Regions from separate parts of the Bacillus sp. NPDC093026 genome, predicted to be linked through region 2. Evidence: riboswitches for the same ligand, from Rfam matches in the RefSeq annotation. Region 2 holds a riboswitch; the other holds the start of a gene.

Region 1 (4,434 bases), on a different contig from region 2:
GGAACAAGGACTGCCGCTTTAAATGCCGTCTCTTCTCCAATAAACAGCGGCTGTATTTGTTGTAAACCATTCTTTAATTGATCAATGAACACGAGCATCACCTGATTCCTGTATCTCTTTTCCTTTAGCGTATCATTGTTCACCTTTTGAATAAAGATGCTCTTTTTGACAATTAATTGTCAAAAAAAATATGATACTTTACAAGCAAAACAGATTCAGATCAAAATTTGAGGTGACATGATGAAAACTCGACTAAAAGAGTTGCGTGCACGAGATGAACTGAGCTTGCAAAGCGTGCAAAGGTTTCTCGTCAGACGATTAGCTTAATGGAACGAAACGAATTAATGCCGTCTCTCTTGCTTGCTGTTAAACTTTCACGTATTTTTCAGGAACCCATTGAACATATTTTTCTATTCGAGAAGGACGAAATCACAGTAAAGCTATATTCATATTCAAAATGCTATTAGGTTTGTTAGCAGCCAAATTAGAGATGGCACTTCTTCTGGATATTGCATTTGAATCAACCCTTGTTATCGCCGGTATGACTTTTATTCTCATCAAATACTACCTCTTGGCTATTTCACGTTTGAAAAAAAGTATCTCTCTCACTTTCTGGTGATGAGAAAGATGAACTTGAAGCGAAGCAATATTAAACATTTAGTGATTTGACGTTAGCAAATACAGTCACATCGGTATCTCGATCATTACTCAACAAGAATGATGGCTCACCCTTCTATTTATCATCACCTCATTTGTTTGTGCTGAAATTAGTCTATCCTAATCGAAAACTACCAAGTGTATCAGACAAAGATGATGCCAGAAAATGACTCGCCATTTTCTGATGAAGGCAAAAGGCATGTGATGCTTGAAGAATTTTTTTCCACATATCAAGCGATGAATAATCTTTTGACCAATGCCGTGTTAATTCTCATTGTGTATTCAATTGGAGCGAACCCTTCTCAGCTCTTTTCGATCATGGTTACTAGGCTCGTCCTCATCATACTAAATGCGCAATACTTACTTAAAATTAGAAAGCGTTCATTTTCGAAAAGGATAGCCTTTATTTAGGAAAAGGCTGTGCTTTTTTATCAACTATGTCATGAAGCACAACGTTTCTTCCATGCATACATTAAAAATAAGAATGCAAACCATATGGGCGTCAATAGCAGAGCTGGTCGTGTGGCGTCAGCAAATAGCATGATTAAGAGAATCGCTGCAAATAGCACAAGAACACATATATTCACAAATGGTGTGAATGGTGCTTTAAAGGTAGATGCGGCGTGAAGCTGTGGACGTGTTTTTTTATATTTAAGATGACAAATTAAAATAATACTCCAAACCCAAATGAAACAAATTGCGCTGATCGTCGTTACAACCCCAAAGGCTTGTTCTGGAATCAACTTGCTTAAAAGAGCCCCGACAGAGACAACGAGGGTTGAGACAAATAATGCATTGCTTGGAACTGCGTGATGATTCAATCGACCAAATAAAGATGGCCCTTGCTTTTGATGACTTAAATGATACAAAATTCGGCTCGTAGAAAACATACCGCTATTACAAGCTGAAGCCGCAGAGGTGAGTACGACAAAATTAATGAGCCCTGCTGCTACTGGAATGCCAATAAGTCCAAAGGTTTTGACAAATGGGCTTTCTGATGCATTCAGCTCTATCCATGAATTGATACATAATAAAACAAAGATTGCGCCAACATAGAAAAATAAAATTCTCAATGGAATCTTATTAATGGCTGACGGAATATTTTTGTGTGGATTCGCTGTTTCTGCTGCGGAAACCCCGACAAGCTCCACTCCCACATAGGCAAAGACCACCATCTGGAATGACAATAAGAAACCAGTTATGCCATTTGGAAACAGCCCGCCATGTGACCAAAGGTTTATGACAGTCACAGGTCCAGCATTTGTTTGAAAACCAATGATTAATAACACAATCCCAACGCTGATTAACAATAGAATTGTCATTACTTTAATTAATGCAAACCAAAATTCCATTTCTCCAAAAAGCTTCACCGTCAATAAATTAAATCCCAGTAAAATCAGCAAACAAATGAATGCAGGAATCCATTGGGGAATGTTAAACCAATACTGCACATAAACACCGACAGCAATCACATCCGCCATCGCTGTCATAATCCAACAGAACCAGTATGTCCACCCTGTCACAAAGGAAGCCCATGGACCAAGATAATCCTCCGCTATATCGGTTAAAGATTGATAGCCTGCCTTGGATAAAAGTAATTCCCCAAGTGCCCTCATGACAAAAAAGATGGCCATCCCTACAATCAAATAGGCAAAAATAATGGATGGGCCGGCCAATTGAATCGCCTTACCTGAACCTAAAAATAATCCTGTCCCGATTGTTCCACCGATTGCAATTAATTGTACATGTCGATTTGATAAATTTCGTTTTAACTCTTGTTGTGCCAACTTCAACGCCCTCCTACACACGATCTTATATTGAAATAATAAACTGTAAAAAACCCCATAAAAAAAAAGATTGGATGCGCTCCAATCTCATGGTCATAAGAATAGCAAAATAGAGAAAAGCAATACATGACATCATCCATGCATCACAAATACAATATTCCGTACTCTTCTGTCCTTTTGCCTGAGATTGTGAACCCTTCGGCGCCGCACATGCATGCGGTCTCTCCAGAAGCTGCTCCTGCCATAGTGTGACCCACAGCAATCATAGCTTTCATATTTACTTTAAATGTTTCTATTTCTGAATAATTTTATATTTTACGCCTCTAAAAGAAAGCTGTCAATGGTAATCTTTTTATAAGATCATTCATCCGGAGCCCTTACAAAGCATATGACTTCACTTCATCAATGTCTCCTAATTAAGGTATAATATATCAAAGAATACTCGTACCGTTTGACAATAGATCCATCATTATGTCTAGATAATGAACCAAAAATGCAAGCAATCCATTGAAGTTGGTGAATTCAAATGAAAAAATTGAACAAAGAGCGCGTCACATTACAGGAAGTCGCCAGACATGCTGGTGTCTCGACTTCAACAGCCTCTCTTGTTGTTCGGAATAACCCAAGAATCTCTGAAGCCACTCGAAAAAAAGTTCTTCAATCCATGGAGGAACTAGGCTACGTATATGACCGTGTCGCTGCAAACATGCGATCAAAAAGCTCTAATATAGTGGGTGTCATTGTTACTGACATTTCAAACACTTTCATCTCTGAATTTTTAATAGGGGTTCAAACGACTCTTGAATCACTTGGATATACCGTTTTACTCGGTACAACCTTTGACAGTGTCGATAAGCAGGAACGGCTCATTTCCACAATGGTGGAGCATCGGGTCGGGGGAATCATCTTAAATCCTGCCTCGAAGAGCTCTACTCGAACTGTGAAGCAGTTAAATCATATCCGAATTCCAAAGGTACTTGCCAACCGTGAACTGGCTGAAGTTCATTGTGACTATGTCGGAGTAGATTATGAACAAGGCGCTTGGATGGCGGTACACCACCTACTCCAAAAAGGGCATACACGCATTGCCTTTTTAGGCGGAATCAAGTCCTCATCCACTTGGATTGAGCGAATGAAAGGCTTTCAAAGAGCCCATGATGAGGCTCAACTTGACATCGACGACTCTCTCATTATTGACATCGAGCCTACTCGTGAAGGCGGGAAGATATCACTTGGAGAAGTGCTGGATCAGCCCGAGCCGCCAACTGCTATTTTTTGCTTCAGTGACTTAGTTGCTTTCGGTGTCATTCAGGAACTTACATCACGTGGAATGAAACCAGGTGAAGATATAGATGTCGTTGGCTTTGACAATATCCCTGAAGCAGAGATGTATCACCCGCCACTTACGACCGTCTCGTCATTTCCAAAATCCATCGGGGTAAAAGCCGCTCAGCTTTTATACAACAAAATGAACGAACAAGATGAAGAGTTACAACGATTAATCCTAAAGCCACAACTTCATATTAGAGAGACATCTACTTCCTGACGATAAGGAGAATTGCTGATCAATTCTCCTTTTTTCATTGAACAAGTTAAATCACAAAGTCATAAACTTGACACATTTTCAACGCAGGAGTATATTAATCTCATTGCTTCTTTCGGTATATCGTTATACCTATTTTTCATATAAACTTTATGTAGATGGCTGACCCTGATCAAGTTAATCATCTCCATCTTTTCATATTCATTGTTATTATTTTTATTTTTAGTATAACGATATACTTATTAGAACATCGCAATGGATATTCATCAATTTTTCATTCATCACATAAGGGGTGTTGTGACGGGCTTACCTATCATTAAGGAAATGACAAAGGGTATACAAATGAATTTGACCCTGAAGGGGTTTCAAATATAGGAGTGGGAACATGAAGAATTCTTATATTAAATCGTCGCTTGGTATGTATTTAAACTACTTCATGCTAGGTAT
Region 2 (4,434 bases):
CCGTTTCTGCCTCTTTAATATCAATACGTGTTAAAATATCGTCTAAATCTCCAATGACGTTTTCAAACAGTTGGATTTTTTCATAAAGAAGCTTCAAAATATGCTCCTCGACTGTTCCATTCGTTGCCATATTATAAATGTGGACATCTCGCTTTTGCCCAAGGCGGTGGATACGCCCAATTCGCTGTTCTAAGCGCATAGGGTTCCATGGGAGATCATAATTGATGATCTGGTTACAAAACTGAAGGTTGATTCCCTCACCGCCTGCTTCTGTCGCAATTAATACTTGAGCACGCTCTCTAAATAAATCTTTCATCCAGTCTTTCTTACTCCGTTTAAAACCACCTCTAAAAGGAACAGAGCTGATCCCATTTTGTTGCAGAAACCATTGTAAATAAATTTGTGTAGCGCGGTATTCAGTAAAGATAATGACCTTCTCATTAAGCTGCTGAATGAGTTTTACCACTTCTAGTGCTTTTGAGTTTTGCTCGACTTGGTTGATTTTCTCCATGATTTGCGCCATGGCAGAAGATCCTAGAATGTGTTTTTCTTCTTCCTGCATTTTTTTAATCGTCATATAGACGGCCTCACGGCTTGAGCAACATTCTCGTTCCAAGGTCATAATGGAAAACATGTGTTTCGTATAAGACGGGTTCTCTTTCAGCTTGCAAATTTCATCGTATAACGCTTGCTCTGTTGGGGAGAAATCAATGGAAATCGTCTTGACATGCCGCTTTGACCACTCGATGCCCGTGTCCTGTCTTCGGTTACGAATCATCACTTTATTGACTAGCTGTTTTAACCGATCATGATCTTCAAGCTGCAAGTCTTTTTTTGCAAATACATCTTTAAATTGGTGTTCATTTCCTAGATGACCAGGCTTCAGAAGGGATACAAGATTAAAAATTTCTCCAATTCGATTATGGATTGGCGTGGCTGTCAGCAGAAGGCAGAATTTCTTGTTTAAATTTCTCACAAACTCATAATTTTTCGTTTTGTTGTTTTTCAACTTATGTGCTTCATCGATAATGACCATATCGTAGGCGATTGATAAAATCGTATTGCGATGCGGCTCTCTTTTCGCTGTATCAATCGAAGAAACAACGACGTCACATTGCTCCCAGACATAGCTTTTTTTCTGTTCGACAGCATCAATATAAAATTTCGTCCGAAGCTCTTGTACCCATTGAGAAACAAGAGAAGCGGGTACGAGAATGAGAATTTTCTTGGCAAGCCCTCGAATCATATATTCTTTTATAATTAGTCCTGCTTCAACAGTTTTTCCAAGTCCAACTTCATCTGCTAAAATGGCTTTTCCGTTCATTTCTTCTACAACTCTTCTAGCTACTTCAAGCTGGTGCTTTAAAGGGGTGAAGGCGGGCAGATGTGCAGGTGCCTGCAAGCCCTCGAACGAGTCAATCGCAGTGACTTTTTGAACTTGCGCAGCCAACCGATACATGTCCCAGTTCGCCCAGGGACCGTCATTTGCAAGACGATGTTGAAATTCATTTGTCCATTCTTGGTCAAAAATCGTTTGAATATTCAATGTAAATGCCTACCTTTCTATCAAGTAATGAAGAAATTGTTCTGTTTTTAAACGCTTCATTTTTTAAGAGGACTTTAAAAGTCTGCATATAACGATAAAAGCGAACGATAGTGAATAATTATTTTAAAAATGTTAATGATTTTTATATTGCTCTCTATCCGTTTCTAATGGTAGGATGTTGTTAAGTGATCTAGAAAATCAGTCACTCATTTTGATAGTATGTCCAATTAATATGAAGAATATGAGCGGATGATGGTATGGGGAGAGACTTGGCGGTTATTCAGCACTGGCAGGCGCCGAAGGAGCAAGCTGAAATGGTTCAGTGAATCTCTCAGGCAAAAGTACTCTTACCGGACGCAACTCTGGAGAGTGTTTGCTCATTGCTTTAGCAAACCACCAAAGGGGAAAACGCACAATGATGCTGTGCTGTAAACTTTCAGGTGCAAGGACAGAGACTTCTTTTTGATAAAAGGGAGCTCTCTGTCCTTTTTTGCTGTAATTTTTCTGAAAATTCAGCTTGTGTTTCGCACTGTAAAAAAAGGGGGAAACGATTGATGTTGAAACGAACACCGCTTTTTCATGTGTATGAAATGTTTGGCGCAAAGACCATTGACTTCGGGGGCTGGGAATTACCTGTCCAATTTTCTTCCATTAAAGAAGAACATGAAGCTGTCAGAACAAAAGCAGGGCTTTTTGATGTCTCTCACATGGGAGAGGTTGAAGTAAAAGGGAATGATGCTTTTCATTTTTTACAAAGATTATTAACCAATGATTTGTCTAAACTGACAGACGGCAAGGCACTGTATACAGCTATGTGTTATGAAAATGGCGGGACGGTGGATGACCTGCTCGTCTATCAAAAAGAAAAAAACAACTATTTGCTTGTTATTAATGCATCAAATATTGAAAAAGATGTTGACTGGTTGTTGAAACACCAGAATGAAAGTGACGTGTCTATTCAAAACGTCTCTGATCAAATCGCCTTGTTAGCATTGCAGGGGCCTCTTGCTGCTGACATTATTAAGGAAGTTTCAGATGAAAGTGTGACATCATTGAAACCATTTACGTTTCAATTACAAGCGACAGTTGCTAACAAAAAAGTGCTTGTCTCAAGAACTGGCTACACAGGAGAAGACGGCTTTGAAATCTACTGCCAGTCAGAAGATGCAGTTCACATTTGGTCGGCTTTATTAGAAGCGGGCCATCCTAAAGGGTTAATACCGTGCGGGCTCGGTGCACGTGACACCTTAAGATTTGAAGCGAAGCTGCCTCTTTATGGTCAAGAGTTGACAAAGGAAATTTCTCCTTTAGAAGGCGGGATTGGTTTTGCTGTGAAAATAGATAAAGAAACAGATTTTATCGGGAAAGACGTGCTCAAAAAGCAAAAAGAAGAGGGAACGAAGCGAAAGCTTGTCGGGATCGAAATGATAGATAAAGGAATTCCGCGGACAGACTATCCGGTCTTTTCAGGAGACGAACAAATTGGTTTTGTGACAACGGGCACACAATCTCCAACCTTAAAGAAAAATGTAGGACTTGCCTTGATTCAAACATCCTTTGCTCAGCTTGGGAAAGAAGTTGAAGTGCAAATTCGTAAAAAGCGTTTGAAAGCAAAAATCGTCGCAACACCATTTTATAAAAGAGCCAAATAACGAGGGGGAATAGAGGATGAAGCACAGGTATTTGCCGCAAACAGAGCAAGATCAAAAAGAAATGCTGGATGTCATCGGCGTCCAGTCGATTGACGAGCTTTTTTCAGATATCCCAGAAAAGGTGAGATTTAAAGGATCATACAACATTAGACAGGCAGCATCTGAGACAGAACTTGAGAGGGAGTTATCTCGTCTTGCTGCAAAGAACAAGGATACCGTGTCGTATGCATCTTTTCTTGGTGCTGGTGTGTATGATCATTATCAGCCCGTCATAGTGGATCATGTGATCTCACGTTCTGAATTTTATACAGCGTATACGCCATATCAGCCGGAGATTTCTCAAGGTGAATTGCAGGCCATCTTTGAGTTTCAAACAATGATCGCCGAACTCACTGGAATGGATCTTGCCAACTCCTCCATGTATGATGGCGGAACGGCATTAGCTGAAGCGGCAATGCTGGCGGCTGGACATACAAGAAAGAAAAAAATCGTTGTCTCTGAGACCGTTCATCCTGAATCAAGAGCTGTTTTGAAAACATATGCAAAAGGGCAGCATATCGACGTGGTCGAAGTGCCTGCTGTAAAAGGGCAGACTGACTTCGCCGCATTAGAAGAGGCTGTTTGCGAGGAGACAGCGGCGGTACTTGTGCAATATCCAAACTTTTTCGGTGTGGTAGAACCACTGAAAGACATTGAACCGATTGCGCATAAAGGAAAAAGTTTATTCATCGTATCGAGTAATCCGCTTGCACTTGGTTTACTGACGCCTCCGGGAAAACTTGGGGCAGATATTGTCGTCGGTGATGCACAGCCATTTGGGATTCCAGCTGCATTTGGCGGACCTCATTGCGGTTATTTCGCCGTCACTAAAAAATTAATGCGCAAAGTCCCAGGCCGTTTGGTCGGGCAAACAGAGGATGAAAATGGTGTTCGCGGATTTGTGCTGACACTTCAAGCACGTGAACAGCACATTAGAAGAGATAAAGCGACATCAAATATTTGTTCCAATCAGGCATTAAATGCGTTAGCAGCTTCTGTTGCCATGACGGCGCTTGGCAAAACAGGTATTAAAGAAATTGCGTATCAAAACGTGCAAAAAGCCCATTATGCCAAAGCGCAGGCAGAAAAATACGGCTTACAGGCTGATGTAGATGGAGCCATTTTTAATGAATTTGTAATCAAGCTAAAAGAGCCTGTGAAAGAAGCAAATAGAAGATTGCTTGAAAAAGGGATCAT

What was found. A riboswitch is a leader RNA that binds a small molecule or an ion and turns the genes downstream of it on or off. The one in region 2 is predicted to bind glycine.
Region 1: it holds a riboswitch for glycine, as region 2 does, so the genes downstream of both, ACIQCE_RS05300 (amino acid permease) here and gcvT (glycine cleavage system aminomethyltransferase GcvT) in region 2, are expected to answer to the same signal.

What each region holds. Positions count from the first base shown of each region.
Region 1 is NZ_JBIVPN010000002.1:78,237-82,670, reverse strand. It holds gene ACIQCE_RS05310 (NUDIX hydrolase) at 1-92, opposite strand, end outside; partial or broken gene ACIQCE_RS05305 (helix-turn-helix transcriptional regulator) at 241-467, shown strand; gene ACIQCE_RS16370 (hypothetical protein) at 811-1,068, shown strand; gene ACIQCE_RS05300 (amino acid permease) at 1,098-2,444, opposite strand; glycine riboswitch at 2,604-2,683, opposite strand; gene ACIQCE_RS05295 (LacI family DNA-binding transcriptional regulator) at 2,971-3,990, shown strand; gene ACIQCE_RS05290 (MFS transporter) at 4,373-4,434, shown strand, end outside.
Region 2 is NZ_JBIVPN010000003.1:97,346-101,779, forward strand. It holds gene ACIQCE_RS09495 (DEAD/DEAH box helicase) at 1-1,546, opposite strand, end outside; glycine riboswitch at 1,796-1,903, shown strand; glycine riboswitch at 1,907-2,000, shown strand; gene gcvT (glycine cleavage system aminomethyltransferase GcvT) at 2,101-3,198, shown strand; gene gcvPA (aminomethyl-transferring glycine dehydrogenase subunit GcvPA) at 3,215-4,434, shown strand, end outside.